4 regions of the Paenibacillus sp. Y412MC10 genome follow, and region 4 is predicted to be linked to each of the others. Evidence: riboswitches for the same ligand, from Rfam matches in the RefSeq annotation. Region 4 holds a riboswitch; each other region holds the start of a gene.
The links. Region 4 has a riboswitch for thiamine pyrophosphate ahead of GYMC10_RS26720 (ECF transporter S component). Riboswitches for the same ligand answer to the same signal wherever they lie in the genome.

Region 1: another riboswitch for thiamine pyrophosphate. It lies ahead of GYMC10_RS21270 (YkoF family thiamine/hydroxymethylpyrimidine-binding protein); the one in region 4 lies ahead of GYMC10_RS26720 (ECF transporter S component).
Region 2: another riboswitch for thiamine pyrophosphate. It lies ahead of tenA (thiaminase II); the one in region 4 lies ahead of GYMC10_RS26720 (ECF transporter S component).
Region 3: another riboswitch for thiamine pyrophosphate. It lies ahead of GYMC10_RS03070 (ABC transporter substrate-binding protein); the one in region 4 lies ahead of GYMC10_RS26720 (ECF transporter S component).

Annotation. Positions count from the first base shown of each region.
Region 1 covers NC_013406.1:4,894,732-4,900,134, forward strand. Annotated here, with positions in the region: gene GYMC10_RS21260 (ABC transporter permease) at 1-766, opposite strand, end outside; gene GYMC10_RS21265 (nitroreductase family protein) at 1,289-1,891, shown strand; TPP riboswitch at 2,074-2,176, shown strand; gene GYMC10_RS21270 (YkoF family thiamine/hydroxymethylpyrimidine-binding protein) at 2,262-2,864, shown strand; gene GYMC10_RS31985 (hypothetical protein) at 2,938-3,033, opposite strand; gene GYMC10_RS21275 (nucleotidyltransferase domain-containing protein) at 3,150-3,848, opposite strand; gene GYMC10_RS21280 (class I SAM-dependent methyltransferase) at 3,991-4,713, shown strand; gene GYMC10_RS21285 (methyl-accepting chemotaxis protein) at 4,897-5,403, shown strand, end outside.
Region 2 covers NC_013406.1:1,338,807-1,344,209, reverse strand. Annotated here, with positions in the region: gene thiD (bifunctional hydroxymethylpyrimidine kinase/phosphomethylpyrimidine kinase) at 1-273, opposite strand, end outside; gene thiM (hydroxyethylthiazole kinase) at 270-1,112, opposite strand; gene tenA (thiaminase II) at 1,171-1,857, opposite strand; TPP riboswitch at 1,999-2,102, opposite strand; gene GYMC10_RS05660 (VOC family protein) at 2,366-2,866, shown strand; gene GYMC10_RS05650 (ABC transporter substrate-binding protein) at 3,989-5,014, opposite strand; gene GYMC10_RS05645 (FecCD family ABC transporter permease) at 5,212-5,403, shown strand, end outside.
Region 3 covers NC_013406.1:720,005-725,407, forward strand. Annotated here, with positions in the region: gene GYMC10_RS03050 (TatD family hydrolase) at 1-236, opposite strand, end outside; gene GYMC10_RS03055 (ABC transporter ATP-binding protein) at 325-1,158, opposite strand; gene GYMC10_RS03060 (ABC transporter permease) at 1,213-1,980, opposite strand; gene GYMC10_RS03065 (MTH1187 family thiamine-binding protein) at 1,977-2,270, opposite strand; gene GYMC10_RS03070 (ABC transporter substrate-binding protein) at 2,358-3,389, opposite strand; TPP riboswitch at 3,511-3,620, opposite strand; gene GYMC10_RS03075 (VOC family protein) at 3,795-4,178, opposite strand; gene GYMC10_RS03080 (GGDEF domain-containing protein) at 4,437-5,403, shown strand, end outside.
Region 4 covers NC_013406.1:6,081,387-6,086,789, reverse strand. Annotated here, with positions in the region: gene GYMC10_RS26740 (helix-turn-helix domain-containing protein) at 1-727, shown strand, start outside; gene GYMC10_RS26730 (oxidoreductase) at 1,411-2,316, shown strand; gene asd (archaetidylserine decarboxylase) at 2,380-3,183, opposite strand; TPP riboswitch at 3,349-3,461, shown strand; gene GYMC10_RS26720 (ECF transporter S component) at 3,553-4,182, shown strand; gene GYMC10_RS26715 (ABC transporter ATP-binding protein) at 4,175-5,403, shown strand, end outside.

The DNA.
Region 1 (5,403 bases), 1.2 Mb from region 4:
AGTACAGACTGACAATATTAGGTATGATCAGACCAAGGAACGGAATCACGCCGACGGTCAGCACAACGGAAGCCGTAACCAGCGCAACGATGACCAATCCCAGGTTCACGACTCGCCGATAATGAAGTCCCAGGTTGGTTGCGAATTCCTCTCCCATTCCGGCTACCGTAAACTTGTTGGCAAACAGGTAAGCCAGAATCACAAGCGGGATACTGAGATACAGCATTTCATATTGGCCCTTCATGATCATGGAGAAATCGCCCTGCAGCCAAGCCGACATATTCTGTATAAGATCATATTTGTAGGCAAAGAAGGTCGCGACCGAGCTGACGATATTACCGAACATAAGCCCTACCAGCGGGATGAAGATCGCGTCCTTGAACTTGATCCGATCCAGTATCTTCATGAAGATAAAGGTTCCTGCCAGCGCGAATACGAATGCCACGAGCATTTTGATAAGCGGGCCGCTTGTCGTAAAGACGAGCATGGCAACCAAGATCCCCAATCTGGCGGAGTCCATGGTGCCCGCCGTCGTCGGCGATACGAACTTGTTGCGGCTGAGCTGCTGCATGATCAATCCACAGATACTCATGCTGACACCCGCCAAGATGAGGCTGACAAGCCGTGGAATCCGGCTTACAAGCATAATATGCTGTTGTTGTTCTGTCATCGAGAACAGTTCCAGTGGCGAGATATCTTTAACTCCAATAAATAACGAGATTATGGAGAGTACCACAACGGCTGCGAATAAGTATCTAATCTTCATGGCTCTTCCTTCTATGCGTATGTCTGTCGAAACTCCGGCAGTCAGCAATTCCCCAACCATTCTCATTGAGATTGATTATCAATTGCGTTCTGATATGGATTATATCATTCTCATTCTCAGTCGACAAGTATAATTGAGAATGAAAATCATTTAATTGGTTCATCCAAGTATCATTTGTTCATGATTTGTTCATAATAAGGAGTTTCGCAGAGATAAACTTTATATCACCGAGGCTGAGCCGCTTGGATTCGCGGTTCCCGAAATACATAAGTATGTAGAAGCTGATTTAATTCTCAGTAACCGGGTATAAAAAATATAAATTAACTTTCCTTCGAAGCGTTGACATTCCCTCTAAGTTATATTAATATGCTAACATAATTATTATTTCTAACTAAACGTAAGTTAATGTGGAATGATAATTCAACGACAGCAATTCAACTCAACATGCATATTTGCTTGAATTAAAGGACATCTTTGTTATCAGGCTTATGCAAACATGATTACATCAGGAGGTTTTTTTCAATGTCTAAAGATTTTTCAGCAGCACTTAAGCATCGCCGTTCCCATTATGCCATCAGCAAAGACCCGGTCATTTCCGACGAACGCATCCAGGAGATTGTTAACGAAGCCGTTAAATATACTCCGTCTTCTTTCAACTCCCAAAGCGCACGCGTCGTTGTACTGCTTGGCGAACAGCATGACAAACTGTGGAACCTGACCGAAGGCATCCTGAAAGAGGTTGTCGGAGACGAAGAGGCTTTCAAATCCACAGCTGAAAAAATGGGCGCATTCCGCGCTGGATACGGCACTGTTCTCTTCTTCGAGGACAATAACGTAGTTGCCGACCTGCAGCAAAAGTTCGCGCTGTATGCCGACAATTTCCCGGTTTGGTCGAACCAATCCAACGGCATGCTGCAATTCGTGGTATGGACGTCCCTCGAGGCAGAAGGCCTGGGCGCATCCCTCCAGCATTACAACCCGTTGATCGACGAGAAAGTGAAGTCCGAATGGAACATTCCGGAAAACTGGAAGCTGATCGCTCAAATGCCTTTCGGCAAACCGGTTGCAGATCCGGGCGAAAAAGAATTTGCGCCGCTTGAAGATCGCGTGAAGGTATACAAGTAAGCCATAGCTGGCCTAAGCCGCCTACCCAAGCCCTGAGGATTGGAATAGGCGGCTTTTTTATGGTGCCCTGCCATTGAAAACCTGCCGGCAAAGCGATACAATAACACAGGAAGCAGGCCTTTCGCCTTCTGATCTTCAGAAGTTCTTGGAGCCGGCTTGATACCAACTGCATATTTGATGTTTGGCTGTACTAGGGGTGCCATGTGCTGAGAGACGGCGGACCGCCGTTAACCCTTATCACCCGATCTAGATCATACTAGCGTGGGGAAGTGTAGCATTTATGTTTATTTCTTTGCGTAGGCATAACTGCACTTCTTCATGGGGTGCGGTTTTTTTGCGTGGACTTATACAATGGGGAGGAATAAAAATTATGAATGAGCTTGTATGCGGAACGAGCCGGATCGTGGGATGCCGGTTCTCGGTATTTCCCATGACGGATCGGTTCGTGGAAGTGATCACGGAGGCGCTTCGTTCCGTGGATTCGGAAAAGGTCTGGATCCAAACGGATGATGTGAGCACTTGTATTCGCGGACGTGCGGAGCATGTGTTTGATGTGACGAGAGCAGTATTCGCTCATGCCGCGGCTAGCGGCGTGCACACTGTGTTTAACGGTACTTATTCTATCGGCTGCCCAGGCGATACGGATGCCGATGCGTATATGAATGAGGATTCGACCCGCTTAAACCACGATATCGGGGAACACGCCGATATCGAAACGGCCTGCCAATTCGCGCTTTACCCGATGGGTAGCGCCAATTACATGGATGTCATTTACGCAGAAGTGGATCGTGCGAAGGCAGCGGGCACATTCGGTGAAAGCGTTCATTACGCCAGCCGATTGGACGGGGCGTTGTCCCGGGTGTTCGGATCACTCGAAGACGCGTTCCAACATGCGATTCAATCCGACAGCAGCCATCTGGTCATGACCGCGGTGGTTTCGGCCCACAGCCCATCCCCCAAAGCCAAAGCTTAAGGTCCTTTCCAACAGATAAAGGCCCGGCACGCGCCGGGCCTTTATCAATTGCAGGCAAGAATTTTGAAGGTGTTTAAACCCAAGCACTCAAGATGATTACGAGCAGGATAAAGAGAACCAATATAGTTCCTACTGAATTGCCCCATGCGCCGCCGTATGCTCCGCTCATGAAGATCCCTCCTGGATTTAAAAGAATGACGTGAGTTAATCACGTTATTATCTTATTGCTTATGGCGGGCGAGCGTCACGGCTAATGTCCCCCCTCTTTTTTTATGCAGGGCTTATTTATTCCTCATAACCGACCAGCAGCCTGCCTCCGTACGGGCTGAGCGCTTCCTCCGTCAATGTAATAAGGTCCGCAGGATCGTCCTCCCGATAAATCGCCAGAAGCGCTGCCTCCAGTCGATCCCCCAAGGCTGGGCTATAGCGGTTGAACAAACGGAACAGCATCTTTCCTTCACCTGTCCACTCCCGGTTTGCCCTCAGCACGAATTCGCATAGAGTCGACGCTATTTTGTGTACAGTAAACCATTTTTCGCCTTCCCTGCGGGGACTTGTCAAGTCCAGCAAAAACTCGGTCAGGATGTAGCGGTATTCGGCAATATCGCTCGACGACAAGGGCATGGGGCCGTAATTCAAATCATTCCGGGCATCCGCCCGCACCTCTTCTCCCTCAGGCAACGAACGCAGCACCGTACCTTCGGCGACCATCCGCTGCAAAGACGGATTCGCCGCCAGCACTCCCTCGTCGAAATATTCGCGATAGGAGGATAAGGACAATATGAATATTTCCGCGATCCAGCCATGCGCCTCGATCGTCTTCCTGCTGAAGTCATATCCGTCCCGTTCAATGATGATGATGTCCAGATCGGAATGTTCATTATATTCACCACTGCTCGCGCTGCCGCCAAGTACGGCAAGCAAGCAGTGGGGATAATTTCGTTGCATGACGCGTATCGCTGCCTCCATCGGTTCCAGTCTCATGGCCGTTTCCTCCAGTAATTCTCTCATCCGCCACAAAAAAGGGCTCAAAATATTAAATTCAACAAAAACCCCAAACGTACCTGAATCATATGGTAAATAAACGATTACCCGCATTGACGATAAGGAAGAAGGGATAGATGAGATGAATTACATTCACATGCTCTCCAGATTAGGCATGGGCAGTGCCCACCCGGGAGGATTCGAGGCGACCCTCAGAATGCTGAAGAATTATCCCATTCAACCGGGCAGCCGCATTTTGGAGGTAGGGTGCGGAACCGGCAGAACCGCCTGCCATCTTTCGGAGATGGGTTATCAAGTGACCGCCATTGACCTGAACGAAAATATGATCAAAAAAGCCCGCGCAAGAGCCGAAGCCATGGGTATGGACGTGGAGTTCCTGCAGGCGGATGTATGCGCATTGCCTTTCGAGGACAACCGGTTTGATCTGATCATGGCCGAATCCGTCACCGTATTTACGGATACCTCGAAATCGCTGCCCGAATATTACCGCGTTCTGGATCGCGGAGGCGTCCTGCTGGACAGGGAACTGCTTCTGGATAAGCCGATGCCGGAGCCGAAGCTTAAGGAGCTGCTCGAATTCTTCGGCATTCCTAATCTGATGATGAGGGAAGAATGGGCGGGGGCCCTTTTGTCTTGCGGTTTTAAGCAGGCTGAATTTTTGGAGTACAACCACTTCAACGAGCAATTAAAGGAAGAGCAAACCCGTCATCTGGATGCGTTTGAGCAGCGCGATAAAGGACTCCTGTTCGATGCTGCGCTCTGGGAAACGCTGTTCAAGCATGACCGCATGATTCTGGATAATACGGATTATCTCGCTTCCGCCTTATTTCGTGCCGTGAAATAATCCGGCTTCATCTCTATGCATCAAGAGGGGATCTGCATATGGCTATGCTTCCCCTCACTCCCATCACACTCAGTTCTTTCGACCTAATTCAACACTTTTTGTCAATTCGTTATATCTAGTTTAGCCCGTCGATGCTATAATCATGGTAAATATATCCTATGTTGTTGAGGAGGACTCATTCTTATGGCATGGTTCAACAGACTCCCTATGTCTCAAAAAATCACCGCAGCCTGTTATCTTATTGCCGCTTTGTTTGCGGTACCCATGCTGCTTGCGTTTATTCTGATGGGTAAAGCAATCATTGGCGTGGTCATCGTCGTGGTACTAACCGGGCTTACTTTTCCTCTGTCTCGCCTCATTGAGAAAACGCTTACGAACTCCTTCGCGGAAATCTCCAGCGTTTCCGCCAAAATCGCCAAAGGCGACTTCACCTTCCAGGTGGAGGAGGTTGGAGGCATGAACGATCTGAGCAGAACCTTCAACAGCATGGTGGACAAGCTTCGCAAAATATTGCAGGAAACCTCGGATATCACCCGTCAGGTGATGACGTCAAGCTCAAGCATCTCGATCAAAAACCAGGAGCTTATTCAAGTGATGAATCAAGTCTCCCTTTCCTCCAACGAGCTGGCCGTCGGCGCCAACGAAATTTCGGAAGACGTATCCGAAATGACGCATTCCATCCGTGAGATC
Region 2 (5,403 bases), 2.4 Mb from region 4:
CCGAATGATCTCGGCGTTGAACAGCATGCCCGTCTTCAATGCATCTACTCCGAGGTCCGAGCCAACCGCTTCAATCTGCTCCGCAGTTGCTTCGGGCGGCAGCGGATATACGCCGTGAACCCCCATGGTATTCTGCACCGTAATCGCGGTAATCGCCGACATGCCGTACACGCCGAGCTCCTGGAAGGTTTTCAGATCGGCCTGAATGCCGGCGCCGCCGCCGCTGTCAGACCCGGCAATCGTCAGGGCACGGGGTATGCGAGCCTCGCTCATCGTGTGCCTCCGGCAGCCGCCGCTCCCGCTTCCAGTACAGCGGCATACCCTTCCAGCGATCCTGGATGAAGCTTCGCCAGCTCGTCCAGGAAAGCGATCTGGAAGCTTCCCGGTCCCAGATCTGCCGTTCGCTCAGCAGCTTTCGCCGCCGCGGCCCCATAGAAGGCCAGACCCGCCGTACCTGCAAGCAGCAGGTTCGCTTCCACCGCGGCAAAGGCACCCAGCACCGAGGTCAGCAGGCAGCCTGCGCCGGTCACCTTCGTAAGCAGCGCATCCCCTCCGGCAATGATGCGCACTTCCGTTCCATCGGTAATCACGTCCTCTTCACCGGTAATGGCCACGATCGTGCCTAACTCGCGCGCAGCCCGCACGGCCAGCTCGGCATGATTGCTGCCTGCGCTATTGCCTGCGTCTACGCCCTTGATCTCGCGGACCTCCCCGATAAGGTGAGCGATTTCAGCCGCATTTCCGCGCACGAGCGAAACCTTCACCTCGCTTAGGATCCGCAGCGCCGACTCCGTCCGAAAACGGGTCGCTCCCGCGCCGACCGGGTCCAGCAGCACCGGCACGCCATGGGCGTTCGCCGATTGTCCCGCGATCATCATCGCATCCACCAGCTCGCGGTTCAGCGTGCCGATGTTCAATACGAGCGCGCCCGCGATAGCGGCCATATCCGCCACTTCCTCCGGCGAGTAAGCCATGACCGGCGACGCGCCCAGCGCGTACAAGCCGTTAGCCGAAAAATTCGTAACCACCACGTTCGTCATATTGTGAACGAGAGGGCTCGTCTGCTGTACCTTCGTTAAAAGCACCGAAACCTCTTTTTCCCATGAATGCATTTATATCAGCCTCTCTTCGCTATAATGGAATTCCATTTATGCTTGTGAACATCGCTCTTTACAGCACGGCAGCCTCCAGCTGCACCGGCCACTCCTCCTGCTTATAAGCCATGTCCCAGAACAGATACTCCAGCTGGCAGCTCAGCATGAAATGCTCCCTCATCCGTTCCCGCTCGGCTGACGTCGCACGCTCCGCCCATGCATCGACACGGCCGCGGAATTTGGCTGTCGCGTCTTCCCCCCGGTTTCCGTAGAAAGAAATCCAGTCGTAAAACGGATGGGAGGCATCCGGCTTCACCTCATTCAGCAGCTTGCGGCCAATCTCCAGATACGTCCATGGGCATGGCAGCAGCACGGCCATAATCTCGCCCAAACTACCCTCATGCGCCACCGTCAGCATATGACGGATGTAATGATGCGCGGACGGAGCCAGCGGATATCCTTGAAGCTCTTCATAGGTCACCCCGGCGGCTGCGCAAAAATTCTGATGTGGGTGCACCTCGCTGTGCAGAATGAATGAAATCTGTTCGTTAAAGGTCGCGATCTCTTCCCGGCTGGTCGATTTGGATATGGCAATTCCGTAAATCCGCATGTAGGCATTCAAATACTCAAAATCCTGCTTCACATAGTGAATCAGCTGCTCCCGCTCCAGATTCCCCTCGGCAATGCCTTTTACGAAAGGATGATCGAAGATTGCTTGAAAAATGCCTCCCGCCTGCTGACGGAGCTCTTGCGTGAAACTCATGTTTGTCCCCACCTCCAACATATTGAAGAGCAGGAAGTCCGTAAGACACGACTTTTCAGACAACGCTAAAAAGCCGCCCCGAAAACTGGAGCGGCTTCGTCAACAAGCCCGGGTGCGCCAAAAAAACGCACCGAGACCTCATATTCGAAGGCTCCACTTTCCTACGCTAGTACGAACTAGATCAGGTTCAAAGGGTCCAAGATACGCTCTTGTCTCAGCCGCCAACGGCTCCCCTAGTGGACTTCCTATTCTTTTGTCTAATACTGTACATAGGTTTGGGGGTGGTGTCAAACGTTAACAGTTTGTGGACGGAACCTCAAGCTCGAACCTTCCTCCGACCGCGTGATTGTGACGATGTACGGTGGCGGCTGTCTTTTCGCAAGATAAAAACGCAGGCTACCCCAAACTCATACCGGAAACACTGACGCTCGGCTGTCATATATGCCCCCGCATAATGAGTGCATAAGCGCAATTCAAATAAATGAAGTTTAAAGGAGCGAGCGTATTTATGACGAACCAACCGAAAGCGGTTAAACCCATTCCGGATGGCTACACCTCCGTGACGCCGTGGATCATCTCAAGAAACTCCGCAGCGCTGATCGATTTCCTCAAACAAGCATTCCGAGCCGAAGAGCTTGCCCGCGTCTATGTTGGCGATGGTGTCATCGGCCATGCCGAGGTCCGAATCGGAGATGCCGTCGTCATGATGTTTGATGCAAAGCCGGAATGGCCGGATAGCCCGGCATACCTCCGTTTGTATGTTGAGGATTGCGATGACGTGTATCGGCAAGCGCTGGCCGCAGGAGCGGTCTCGGTGACGGAGCCAACGACCTTGTTCTTCGGCGATCGGGTGGGACGGGTACGGGACCCGTTCGGCAACTTATGGTGGGTACAGACACGAATGGAGGACCTCACTCCGGTGGAAATGGAACAGCGTGCCCAAGACCCGGAATACATCCAAGCGATGACCTATGTTGCAGGGGCGGAGATCGTGGTGAAGATGTCGTAAAAAGTTACCGTGAAGCGAGCGTTATCACAGGGAGGACATGGGTGGATTCGGTGTCCCAAGGGTATGCATGGATGGCTGCCGACCAAAACAACTTAGAACAGCATAACTTAGAGTAGCTATGGGTTAGAGGTAGAAACCTGGGGGACACAAAGTAGTATATAGTAGGTGCTATTACTGGTCTTGGTGCTACTACTGGTCTTGTGCGACTACTGGTCTTGGGGCGACCGCTCGAGGACAAACGGACTGAGGATACGTTATTTAGCTGAAAAGACGTAATTTTTGATGGCTAACGGACACCAGATACGTTACTTGTAGAGTATGATGGCAAAAGGACAGTTTATTGCGGTAATAAGGGATCCTGTGTCCGTTAGATCTAAAAATCGAGGGCGAATCAGGAGATTAAGGGAACTGGTGTCCGTTAACGAGTGCCTTGGTGACTGGCTGGTATTGATGCTATTACTGGTCTTGTGCGACTACTGGTCTTGGGGCGACTACGGTATTGATGCTACTTCTGATCTTGGTGCTACTTCTGATCTTGATGCTATTATTCGTCTTAGTGTGACTACTGGTATTGATGCTACTACTGGTCTTGTGCGACTACTGGTCTTGGGGCGACCGCTCAAGGACAAGCGGACTGAGGATACGTTATTTAGCTGAATAGGCGTAATTTTTGATGGCTAACGGACACCAGATACGTTAATCATAGAATCTGATCGCAAATAGGCTCCTTATTGAGGTAATAGGGGATCCTGTGTCCGTTAGATCTGAGAATCGGGGATTAATCAGGGAAATAAGGGAAATAAGGGAACTGGTGTCCGTTAACAGGTCATGGTTAGCGGCATGATGCCCGGAGTTGGTTAAGCTGTACTGGCGAGCAATGTGACATGCAGCTGCATACCGGCGGTACTTCGATGTTGCGGTTCTGGCGACGTTGCGATGCCGGCGACGCGCGATGCTGCCGACGCGCGATGCTGCCGACGCGCGATGCTGCCGACGCGCGATGTTAAAAAAGGAGGCACCCTCGCAAGATCTCAGATCTTGCGAGGGTGCCTCCTTTATCCACTTGTTCCTAGCATCTTCCGCTATACGATGATACTAGCCTTCAGCATCCGTCTTCATTCCTTACTGAATGCCGTAAAACTCCTGCAGCTGGTCGATCATCAGGTTGGCCGCCAGGATGCCGCCCGCCGTATTCCAGATCGCGTCATCCACTTTGTGGGCTTGACCGTTCTTCACAACGTTCAGGTTCTTCCACAGCGGATCGTTGATCCATTCCTGCTCGGTCTGGTTGGCGCCGCCGTCCCCTGTCTCATAAGTGAAGTAGAACAGTCTGTCGGCTTCCACCTCAGGCAGACGTTCCTTCGTGATCTCGTCCACGAAATCGTCCTTGGCGTTCTTGGTCATGTCGTTGCGGGCGATGCCGATTTTATCGAAAATAACGCCCGAGAACGTATTGGTGTGGTACACCCGGGTCTTGCCTGCCATGAAACGAACAACGGAGACGGTTTCGTCAAGCTTGCTGCCGGCCTTCTCTTTAAACTCCTGGATCCGCTTGTCGTAGGCAGCCAAAAGTTCTTCGCCTTCCGACACTTTGTTCAGCGCCTTGGCATACAATTCAAAATTGTTCTGCCACTCGCCGCGAAGATCCTCGGCAAAAACAGTCGGCGCGATCGCCTTCAATTGCTCGTATACTTTCTCCTGACGCATCTTGTTGCCGATGATTAGGTCAGGCTGCAGACCGGCGATCAGCTCGATGTTCGGCTGGCTCTCTTCCCCGACAACGGTAACGCCTTCCATCTGGTCTTTAATATGCGGATACCATGGATCGCCCGTCCAGGATCTAACGGCACCTACTGGCTTCACGCCCAAGGCCAGAAGCGCCTCGGTTCCTTCGTTCGTGAGGACGACGACCTTTTGAGGCGTTCCTTTGATCGTTTCCGTCCCCATGGCATGCGTAACTTCATACGATTCGCCGCCGGCAGCAGCGCCGCTGTTGCCCTCTGCTGTATTCGTCGTGTCGCCGCCCGCGTTGCTTGTCCCTTCTTGCGCCGGGCTTGCTCCGCACCCCGCAAGAATCACGATCATGATCAGAGCCAGCAAGCTAAACTTGAGGCCTCTTGTCCGTTTCTTAGCCATTCCTGTTCCCATTCCTATCTAAATCCCCCTTGTGTCATATCGCTCTATTTGAAAACCATTATCAATCACTGATTCAAAACTATAAAGGGTTTCGTGAAAAATATCAATATATTTGTGAGAATGATTATCAATCTCATTGACAGATAACGTCCCTTCACCTAAAATTCATATGAACTTAATTATTCATGGACTTAAGAAAGTGAGCATATATGCGCGTATTCGGACTATTGATATCGCTATTGGCGCTGGCCGCTGCCGTCATGGGCAGCATCGCATTCGGAGTAACGAACATCCCTCTTCATCAGATATGGGAATCGTTCACTCACTTTAACGGAAGCAACGAACATCTGATCATTCTCACGGCAAGGCTTCCTCGAGCGCTCATTGCCGTTGCCGTGGGG
Region 3 (5,403 bases), 1.8 Mb from region 4:
ACGGGCTGTTCCGGATGATAACCAAATGCCGGCCGCACCAACGGTCCGTACTCCCTGGCCAGCTCCAGGTTTCGCTTGCTGGAAGCCAGGTTCATGGAAACGGAGATGATGGTCTTAACTTCGCTTTTGCGGATATCCGCAAGAATCGTTTGCTGATCGGAGAAGGCATAAGAATCCAGATGAATATGGGTGTCCAGCAGAGGGAGATTCGTTTCCGTCTGCGTGAATGATTTCATCGTTATATCACCTCGCTTGTTCGCCTCCAAGGAGCGCTCTTGAATGATGGATACTGGAGCTTAGGCAATTGTATCCTGCCTATGCGGCTCAACGCTTGTGCTGTTCTTCGCGCATGATGGCGGAGATTTCGGTTTTTAGCGCGATAAAGGACGGGTCGTTCAGGGTGTCTTCCCTGCGCGGACGGGGAAAAGGGACCTCCACCCGTTTCAGGATCGTGCCGGGCCGCGCCGACAGGATATAGATGCTGTCCGAGAGCAGCAGCGCTTCCTCGATATGATGGGTAATCATCAGCACCGAACGGCGCGTATCCTCCCAGATATCGAGCAGCCAGCGCTGCATATCGCTGCGTGTCAGCGCGTCGAGCGCGCTGAACGGTTCGTCCAGGCACATAACTTCCTGCGGACTCATCAGCGCGCGCAGAAAGGCGGCCCGCTGCTGCATCCCCCCTGAAAGGGTATGCGGATACGCCTTCTCGAAGCCGGCAAGTCCGGCCCGTTCCATCCAGCTGCGGGCATTTTCCCTGGCGGTGGTTTTCGAGGTGCCTCTCAGCTCCTCGGGAAGGAGCACGTTGTCCTCCACCGTACGCCAAGGGAAGAGGGCCGGCTGTTGAGGCATATAGGCGATGCGGCCTTTCTCTCCGGTCACGTCTTGACCGTCCATGAGTACGGAGCCTGCATCCGGAGCCGTTAACCCCCCGATGATATGGAAGAGCGTGCTCTTTCCGCTGCCTGAAGGACCGATCAAGGAGACGAATTCCCCGGGCTGCACCTGAAGCGAAAGGCCATCCAGCACGTGCACTTCGCTGCGCCGTTCGCGGAAGGTGATATGAAGGCTGCGAACCTCAAGGGCAGGCGCTGGCGGGACCGCGGTAGATGACTGGCGCTGCCCGTCATGATCCGGCAGGGATACTTGATGTGTCATGTCGCTAAACAGCCTCCTTTTATATAGGTTGGAAAATGTCTGTTCACCGTGGTTTTAACCTTTTCGATTCCAGCGGATCAGGCGCTTCTCCAGCAGGGTGATCAGCAGCACCATCAGCAGGCTGAGCAGGACGATGATCAGAATGGCAACAAACACCCGGTCCGTGCGGTAGCCGGATTTTTGCAGCATCATATAGTAGCCGATGCCCCGGTCCGAGCCGATCCATTCCCCGATCACGGCCCCCATGACCGAATAGGTGGCCGCGATGCGGATCCCTGAGAAGATGGAGGGGAGCGCATGCGGCAGCTCCAGCTTGGTGAAGATCTGCCATGAAGTGGCTCCCGCCATCTGCATGTAATTCATCATGGTGCGGTCGGTACGCGCCAGTCCGTCCAGGGCGGCAACGGCTACGGGGAAGAAGCAGACCAGGGTAATCACGATAACCTTGGGCAGCATGCCGAAGCCGAACCAAATCATGAGGAGCGGGGCGAGAGCGATCGTCGGCACGTTCTGGCTAAGAATAAGAAGCGGATAAAGGGCGGTTTTGAGAAAAGGCACCAGATGCAGGGCCAACGAGATGACAAGGCCGATCGCCGTACCGATCATAAATCCGACCAGGGTTAATTGCAGCGTGGCCAGCGTATGCTGAAAAAGGCCGGAGGCGCCGGTGGCGCCGGTGGCGGCTTCATGCCCGATGGCCGTCGGCGCTGGCAAAATATACGGCTCTATATCGAATACCGATACCGCGGCCTGCCATACCGTCAAAAAGAAAAGGACCGCCGCAGCGGGCGGCCAAACGGAGCTCCACCAGCCTTTTCTCATGGACGGTATTTCTCAGTCAGCTTATCCATGCTGATGCCGCCCGGATGGTGCACGATTTTGACCTGGGATATGACGCTGGGACTTCCCGCTTTCACCAGCGCCTCATGCATGCGCTCAACGATCATCAGCAGCTCGGAAAGCTCTCCTTCCAAGGTGGTTTCGAGCGCATGGACCTCGTATTTCACGCCCGACTCTTGAATGACCCGAATCGCTTCATCCACATAAGGAATGCTGTCGCCTCCATCCGGCGTTCTGGGTATCACTTGTATGCTCAAGAGGGTGTTTGCCATCTAAACTCATCCTTTCATGCAAGCTATATTGTAATGGAAGAGAGCCAGCCTGCCGGACAGGCGTCTCTCTTCCTAATTAAATGCATCCTATGGTTTCTCCGGTAAAAATTCATTGGTGAAGGCGCTGTCCGCATCAAGCTCCTTCTCGAGCAGCTTGCGTTCAAACATCCAGTCTGCATACCCCGACCATACTTCGGCTTTCTGCTCGCCCCAGCGGGCAGCATCATCCTGATAGCGGGGACTCAGCCATTTCTGGCTGGCAAGAACCAGCTCGGCATCCAGTTCGGGAACGGCCTTCGTCAGCAGGGCAGCCGCATCCTCAGGATGTTGAATCGCATAGTCGTATCCTTTTGAGGTCGCCCGCATGAATGCTTTGACAAGCTCCGGGTCCTCCTGGATCAGCTTCTCGTTCGTTACGATCACCGGCGTGTAATAGTCAAGCTGCTCGGAGTAGTCCTTCACATAGATCATGTCAAGCGGCTCGTTCCGGAGCTCGGCTTCGATACCGGTCCAGGCATAGAAGATCCAGGCAAAATCAATATCGCGTTTGACGGCCGTAAAATAATCGGCATCGCCCATGTTAACCATATTTACTTTGCTGACATCGGCACCGTCGATCTCCATGATGGATTTCATGACGGCTTCCTCAACAGGCGAGCCCCAGCCGCCGTAGGATTTCCCTTCAAAATCGCCAGCCTTGACGATCCCCTTGTCCTTGGGGGCGGCAAAGCCGGATGTATTATGCTGAATAATCGCCGCAATGGAGACAAGCGGCAGGCCTTGGGTTCTGGCAAGCGTGACGCCTTCCTGGTAGCTGATGCCAAACGGCACCTTGCCGGATGCGACCAGCGTATCCGTTCCGCCCGCCCCCGGCTGGACGATCTGGACGTTAAGCCCTTCTTCCTCATAATACCCGAGCTCCTTGGCTGCATACAGTCCGGTGTGGTTTGTGTTGGCCGACCAATCGAGCATCAGCTGTACGTCGCGGAGCTTTTCGGCTGCCTGGCCGTCTGCGCCTTCGGTACCTGTATTTTCGTTCTGTCCGCCTGTACCGCATCCCGCCGCAACCATCAGCAGGGCGCAAGCGAGAAGCAGTGCCATCCATTTTCCCTTCTTCATCGTGTCTTCTCTCCTTTGAATTCTCTTTCTCTTTCTATGACCTCGTTAACTCCACAAAAAAAGCGCCCTGAATGATATCAGGACGCATGACGGCGTAAGTGTATACCACGGCAAATCATAGCTGCCGCAAACATGGACTTCCTACGCTGGCATTACCCAGATCAGGTGTAAGGGTCAGTATCATCGGATACACTCTCAGCCGGCCAAATTCCAGCTCCCCCGGGATTTATGAAGTTTCGGACGTTACATCCGTTATTATAGTCCTAACGCAAAGACCTGTCTAGTTCGGAAGGGATGCGAACGAGGCAGGTCTTCGTATTGGACATGGCTTGTGCGGTTGGAAGAATGAACCCCGTTAACCATTCACGGGATGAAGCATTTTGAAAGGAACCTGTTCGCCAGCGGTTAGCGCTGGAAGAACTCAATCCATTCTCCTTCGGGACCGTGGACGAAGAAATAGCGGTACCCGTTCGGAAGCGTTACGATTTCTTCGTCAAGATGAGGTACGGCCAGTCCCTGTACGCGCACATATTCCGCTTCGATGTTATCGGTGCTGACGGCGAAATGATGGACGGTGCCTTCTGCGGGAAGCGTGTCGCTGTAACCCTGGATAAGCTCGACTTCCGTTTCGTCGCTGCCGTTAAATCCGAGGAATGCCAGCTGGATGACGCCATTGGTATGGGTAAGGCGATCTTTCAGTTCAAGTCCGACGACGGTTGTGTAAAAAGCAATCGTGGCTTCAAGGTCCCGGACGACAATGCCGACATGATCCAATCGTTTCTGTGACAAGGCTAAACACCCTTTCCGATTCATATGAGATATGACTGAAATATTATCATATAATTCCTATACGTCAAGTGGGTCTTGAGGACGGAAAGCTTTTGGAGGGCGATGGTTTAATAGAGTAGAATCGATGGTCTTTCTTTCATTTCCTCATCTTTACTTTTAGGTGGGTAAAAAGTATCATGAGAACTATAACTATTAATTCAAAAGACCTAACAAACAAGCATTGAAGAAAGCTTGCCTTTTGGCCGAGGAGGAATGCTTATGAGTCCAACTCCAGCAGATCATCTGTGGATTCGACTCGCCATCATATATGCATTCATTCAGATAATGACCGTTCTGTGGATGCCTGATGCTTTATTGCTTCAGCGTGTTCTAGTCATTATGGCTTCCGCTGCCGCTTCCGTCTATTTACTACGGATCAGTCGGCATTACGAGCCGCATCTTCGAAGGTTTTGGCTTATCGTAAGTGCCGGGCTGATGGCGGATGCCTCGGCTCGAATCATCGATGCTTGTTATTTTTGGCTGGGGAAAGAGAGCGCTTCCCGGACAATTTTGACTCAATTATTCTGGGGATTCGAAATCATCCTGTTTGCAGGTTCCCTCATTTATTTGTTCCGGCACGTACAAGGTTCGTTTCGGGGAGTGCGGTTTATGCTGGATATCGTGATCGTTGGCATAACGGTCATGACGGTAGGCTGGGAATATTTCATCAAGCCCGAGCTTAACGGTTTGGCGAATGAAGCCTTGTGGGGAAAGCTGTGGGTTGACATGCTGTACCCGCTGTGCGCAACGGTGCTTATTTTCTTCACCCTGGTGTTGTATTTTAACACAGGGCAGCTAAGGAAACGGGCAGTCTTCCTGATATGCCTTGGCGGGAGCATGTACATTGCCGCCGATGTTCTGCATATGTATCTCGTCGATTATAAGGGTGTTGAAGTTCGTTCATACCTGTACCCACTGTATACGTTATCGGTATTCATCATTGGTTTGGCAGGAGGGCGGTCAGCTCCCGATGCCCGAAATCAATCGTTGGATGAGAGGGAGCCCCGTTCGTTCGGAAATCTGATCGTAAGATATCTGCTTCCTTACAGCGTGCTTGGCGGGATGTTTGCCCTTATGGTGCAGCGGTTCGGAGGATGGAACGGGCTTTTTACCGGCTTATCCCTCTGCGTCATCCTGATTCTGATCAGGCAGATCCTGATCCAGTTCGAGAATGACCGCTTGTTTG
Region 4 (5,403 bases):
CGAGCCGGGCTGGAAATGGCAAAAACGCGAAAGGCCCATGCAGAACTACGATTTGTTCTATGTATGGAGCGGCGAAGGCACGGTCGAGCTAAATGACGAGCCCTTTACCGTGGGAAAGGGAAGCTGCTTCCTGTTCCGACCCGGAGATCATACGAGCGCGACGCACAATCCGCAGAAGCCGCTCGTATTGACATATATCCATTTTGACGTGACCGACCCGGTCGAAGAGATTCCGGCATCTTATCGCAAGCTGACGGAAACGATGGATTTCGAATATTTGCTTGCACGCTATGTGCGTTTGTATCTGGACAAGCCCTATGGTTCACTGGAAGAGGGCCAGCTCATTCTGAAGCAGCTGATGATTCATCTGCTGCGCTCGGATCTGGATGCTCCGGTGGTCAAAAAAGCAAGCAATCAGCTGTCCGAGGCGATCCATGAAATCGCGAATTACGTCCGCCAGCACCCGGGGGTTCCCCATCGGGTCGAGGATTTGGCGGCCAGAGCGGGGTTGTCTCCCCGCTACTTCTCGATCAAGTTCAAGGAGCTGATCGGCACGCCGGTGCAATCCTATATCATTCAGATGCGGATCGAGCGGGCGCAGCATCTGCTGCTGCATCAAGGGATGAACGTAACGGAAGTGGCCGACGCGCTGGGTTATCGGGATATTTTCTTCTTCAGCCGACAATTTAAGCAGTATACGGGCAAGAGCCCATCCGAAATTCGGTGATTCCCCGCCCTTCCATAACTTACCTGCTTGGTGGAAGGGGCCTATGGGTTTCATAGCAAGCGATTTAGGGTAAAAACGACGTACAGTTTCATTTTAAGATATCAGAAAGTATAAATTCGAAGCATGAGCCTTCCTGATATCGCAAGAAAAACTTCCGCTAAATGCGGTCTGTCTTCTATGCGAGTACGTCGATAGACGTTTTTCTTATGAAGGGGGGAGAGGGGAATGAGCCCAAGAAGACGGGTGCGTGGACGTTTCTTCAGTCGTGGCGGCTGCGGTATTTTCAGAAATCGCTTGCGCCGCATGAAGACAACGAATCCGAATCATCAGGACGTTTGGTTTTAAAGGACCTTGGCCTACATACGGGTGATGTTGAATCCCGTTATCATATACGCATTTCGCTGGAAACACGCAAAAGGGAGCTGACAAGCTCCCTTTTTTTCGATATGTTTTGGAGTCCCCGCAAAGTATTTGGAATAAGCATCGAAGCATAGGCTCCGCTTTGTGGGGCTATTTAGTGGGTGCCTATACGGACAGGGAGTTTGTCTGATTACGTTGTAAAGGGATGCAGCTGCGATAGACTCTGTTGACATTGCAAACATTTGATATATTGGGAATATACATAAAACGCTTAAGAGCAGAGCTCGAAAAAGTAAGGGATTAGGCATTTGGATAAAGGAAGGATGTTGGCATGTGAGAGGAATAACGGCATCGACGGAGCCGGCGGTGATCCGGTGGTAACGGCGGGAGCAGGGAAGGTTGCGCTGGTCACGGGCGCGTCAAGCGGGTTCGGACTGCTGATCAGTCTGGAGCTGGCAAAAGCAGGTTATGACGTGGCCGCGGGTCTTCGCAGACCTGAGGCGGCAGCAGAGCTGTTGGCTCAGGCTGAACAAGCAGATGTTACCGGGCGTATTCACATCTTCCGATTGGATATAAGTGCCGAGGAGCAGGTCAAGGCTGCTGCTTCGGCGCTGGAGCAGAAGTTCGGCCGCTTGGACGTGCTGGTGAACAACGCCGGCGAGGCGGTGGGCGGCATGGTGGAGGAAGTGCCGCTGGGGGGCTGGCGAAAGCAGATGGAGACGAATTTCATCGGGACCGTATCGGTGACGCAGCATATGCTCCCGCTGCTGCGCAAGACCGGACGGTCTAAAATCATTCTCATGAGCAGCATTAGCGGCAGGGTCGGCTTTCCGGGTTATGGTCCCTATGCCGCTTCCAAATTTGCGCTGGAGGGGTTCGGCGAGAGCCTGTCCATGGAGTTGATGCCCTTTGGGATCGACGTCGTGCTGGTCCAGCCCGGTGCCTACGGCACGCCGATCTGGAACAAGAGTTTTGGGGAGCTGGCGGTCAAGGAAGGATCACCCTACAGCGATCTGCTGAAGGGCGTGCTGGACTATTCCGAGCGGACGGCCAAGGAAAGCGGGGATCCGCAGGAGGTAGCCCGTCTTGTGGCAAGCATATCGTCCATGACCAAACCGAGGTTCCGCTATACGCTGCCCCGAGGCACGCGGCTGACCGCGCGGATCAAGGGACTGCTGCCAGATCGGCTGTTTCAGCGGATCATTTACCGGCTGCTGAGCAGGCGGTAATCCTTCATCCGTCGAATGTTTCATGGACTTAGCTTAAAGCGCATGCTTGGAAGCTGAAAGGAATTACCCTTTTCGGGCTGTGGAAGGGTGCAGCAAACCGAGCAGTTCTCCCATCTTCACCTTGGAGCCCGGTTCCAAGTCACCGCGGGGTGTAAACGTGCCGTTCTCCGTCAAGAGCACGACGGTAGAGCCGAATTCAAAGTACGCAAGTTCGTCGCCAATGTCGTATTTCTTCACGCTCTCGTCGGCATAACGGATGCTGCTTACGTTCATGGCTCCGACCTTCACGACCGCAACTTCGCCGAATTCATGGGCAATATAGGTAATGAGGCGCTCGTTGCGGCTGAGCACGTTCCGGATATGGGTCATCGCAAAATCGTTCACGGGGTATACCCGGCCCTTCAAATGCTCGCTTTCCGCTTGAATGCCGGTTACCGGGGAATGTATGCGATGATAGTCGGTGGGGCTTAAATACAATACGAATGCATAACCGTTGATATAATTCTCCATTCTCGGTGACTTGGCGAGCAGCTCGCTCAGGGTATAATCCTGTCCCTTGACGCTGAGGATGGTGCCGGCGTTGACGGCGCACATCGCCGAAATCGTGGCATCGACGGGGCTTACCATGGCATCGGCGGTGTCGTCTATGGCGCGGAGGCCTATTTTTAACCGGCGGGAAAAGAATTCGTTCAGCGAACGGTATTCGTGGATCTCCTTCTCCGCTTCATGCGCCGGGATTTGGTAGATTCGTATAAATGCAGGTATTAGATGACGGCTCAGCCGGCTGTGGGAACAATGCCCCATGATGCGGGACAGCCACTTGCGGGAGGACAGCTCGGTCATCAGACGCAGCAATTGTTTAGCCATGTCATTCTCCTTTGTGCATAGGTGTCGGCAATAAAACGTTGGTGGAAAAGCCAATCACTCTGATATTGACATAGAATGAGCCGGAAATCAATAAATAGCCATTTTTGAAAAAAGGTTCTTGCTAATTGGGGAACGAATGTGTATTTTAAGATTAACATGAAACCGAATAGGGAATACGGGGGCTTGAGTGAATCAGGCTGAGATTGCAGCTGCTATCCGCTGTTGACCGTTAATCTGAACTGGGTAATGCCAGCGTAGAGAATATCCGACCCTGCCTACATAGGGCCTATTTTTCCGTCTGCGCGTTTTTCCAGACGGTTTTTTGTTGTGTTTATACAAAAAAAGCGGTGGAGAGGGGAATGTGTTGTTATGGGAACGTCTGTGCAAGAGAAATTGGGGGTACAGCCTAGAAAAGGGCTGCGATTAAGCGATATTTTGGTGACGGTGCTGGTATCGCTGGTGCTTGGCGTCATTTATCACTTCTGGGGATCGGTTTACAATCTGCTGAAACCGCTGTTCTTCGAAGCGGATGAACTGTTATACGGCATGTGGTTCGCAGCGGCCACGCTCGCTTACCTGCTGATCCGCAAGCCGGGAGTGGCCATCATCGCGGAGGTGGCGGCGGCCCACGTGGAAGTGCTGTTCGGGAGCGGCTGGGGACTGACGCTGCTGCTGTACGGTCTCATTCAAGGGCTGGGCGCGGAATTGGTATTCGCGGCGTTCCGTTACCGGAGCACCTCGGCGTGGACGGTGGCGATTGCCGGGGCCGGCGCGGCGGTCGGCTCGATGGTGATGGACTTCTATTACAGTTATACCGATGATCTTCAGACCTGGATGTTCCTTGCCAAGTATGGCATGCGGATTCTCAGCGGCGCCGTCATTGCCGGCTTGCTCATGCTGCTGCTGGCCAAAGCGTTGGACCGTACGGGCGTCACATCCCTGCTGCGCCCTGCGTCCAAGAAGGATTATGAAGCACTGGATGATCCGCGCCATGTCTAAAACCGCCGCCCGCTTGGTTTCGTCTTCAACCGCCGAGGCGGTTACGGAGCAGGCCGTGCATGTGGAGGGATTGCGCCTGAAGTATCCGGGCGAGGAGCGTTTGATGTTTAAGGACTTGTCCTTCTCGGCTGCCCGCGGGGAAAAGGTGCTGCTGCTCGGTCCGAGCGGCTGCGGCAAATCTACGCTGCTTCAGGTGCTTAGCGGGATGATTCCCCGCGCCACGGAGGTGCCGATGAAATGCGAAGCCCAGCTGGTGCCTCGCTCTTGGGGATATGTATTCCAAGATCCGGATACCCAGTTCTGCATGCCGTACGTGGATGAAGAGCTGGCCTTCGTGCTGGAGAACCTCAGCGTTCCCCGCGACGAGATGAAGGAGCGAATGCAAGCCGTCCTGCATGAGGTTGGGCTTGACCTTCAGGAGCTGCATATGCCGATCGGTCATCTGTCGCAGGGGATGAAGCAGAGGCTTGCGCTGGCTTCGGCCCTTCTGCTGGAGCCGGAGGTGCTGTTCCTCGATGAGCCGTCCGCCCTGCTCGACCCGGAAGGCAGGGAGCAAATCTGGTCAGCGGTGAAGGCCGTATCGGAAGGGCGTACGCTGATTATCGTGGAGCACCGGATTGAAGAAATGGCCCAATACGTGGACCGCGTGGTGCTGTTCACCCCGGATGGCGCCATTCTGGGCGATGGTCCGCCGGCAGCGATATTCGCCGAGTATGCGCGCGAGCTTCAGGCGTATGGCATCTGGTATCCCGGCGTATGGGAGGATTATGCGGAGTCTCGGGTAGGACGGGAGCTGTTTGCTCCGGTAGACGCGCCAGGCGATGAGCTGGGAAGTCTCATACCTGAGGCAGACTCAACGTATGCCCACCTTGGGGAGCCTGTCATTCGGTTAGATGATTTCCGGGGACTGCGATGGGAGAAACCGGTCGTCTCTCTTCCTTCGGCTGAGGTATACCCCGGAGATTTCATTGCGGTGATCGGGCCGAACGGCGCAGGCAAAAGCTCGCTGCTGCTCAGTTTGATGGGGCTCCTGCGCGCCGAAGGGACCTATGTGCTCTGCGGGGAGGAGGTCATCCAGGGCAAGCGCAGGAAAGTGCGGAAGAAGAGAGAGCGGCAGCTGCGCCAAATCGGATTCGTGTTTCAGAATCCGGAGCTTCAGTTTCTGACGGAACGTATCGGCGATGAGGTGATGTACTCGCTGCTGGTGGACCAAATGCCGCC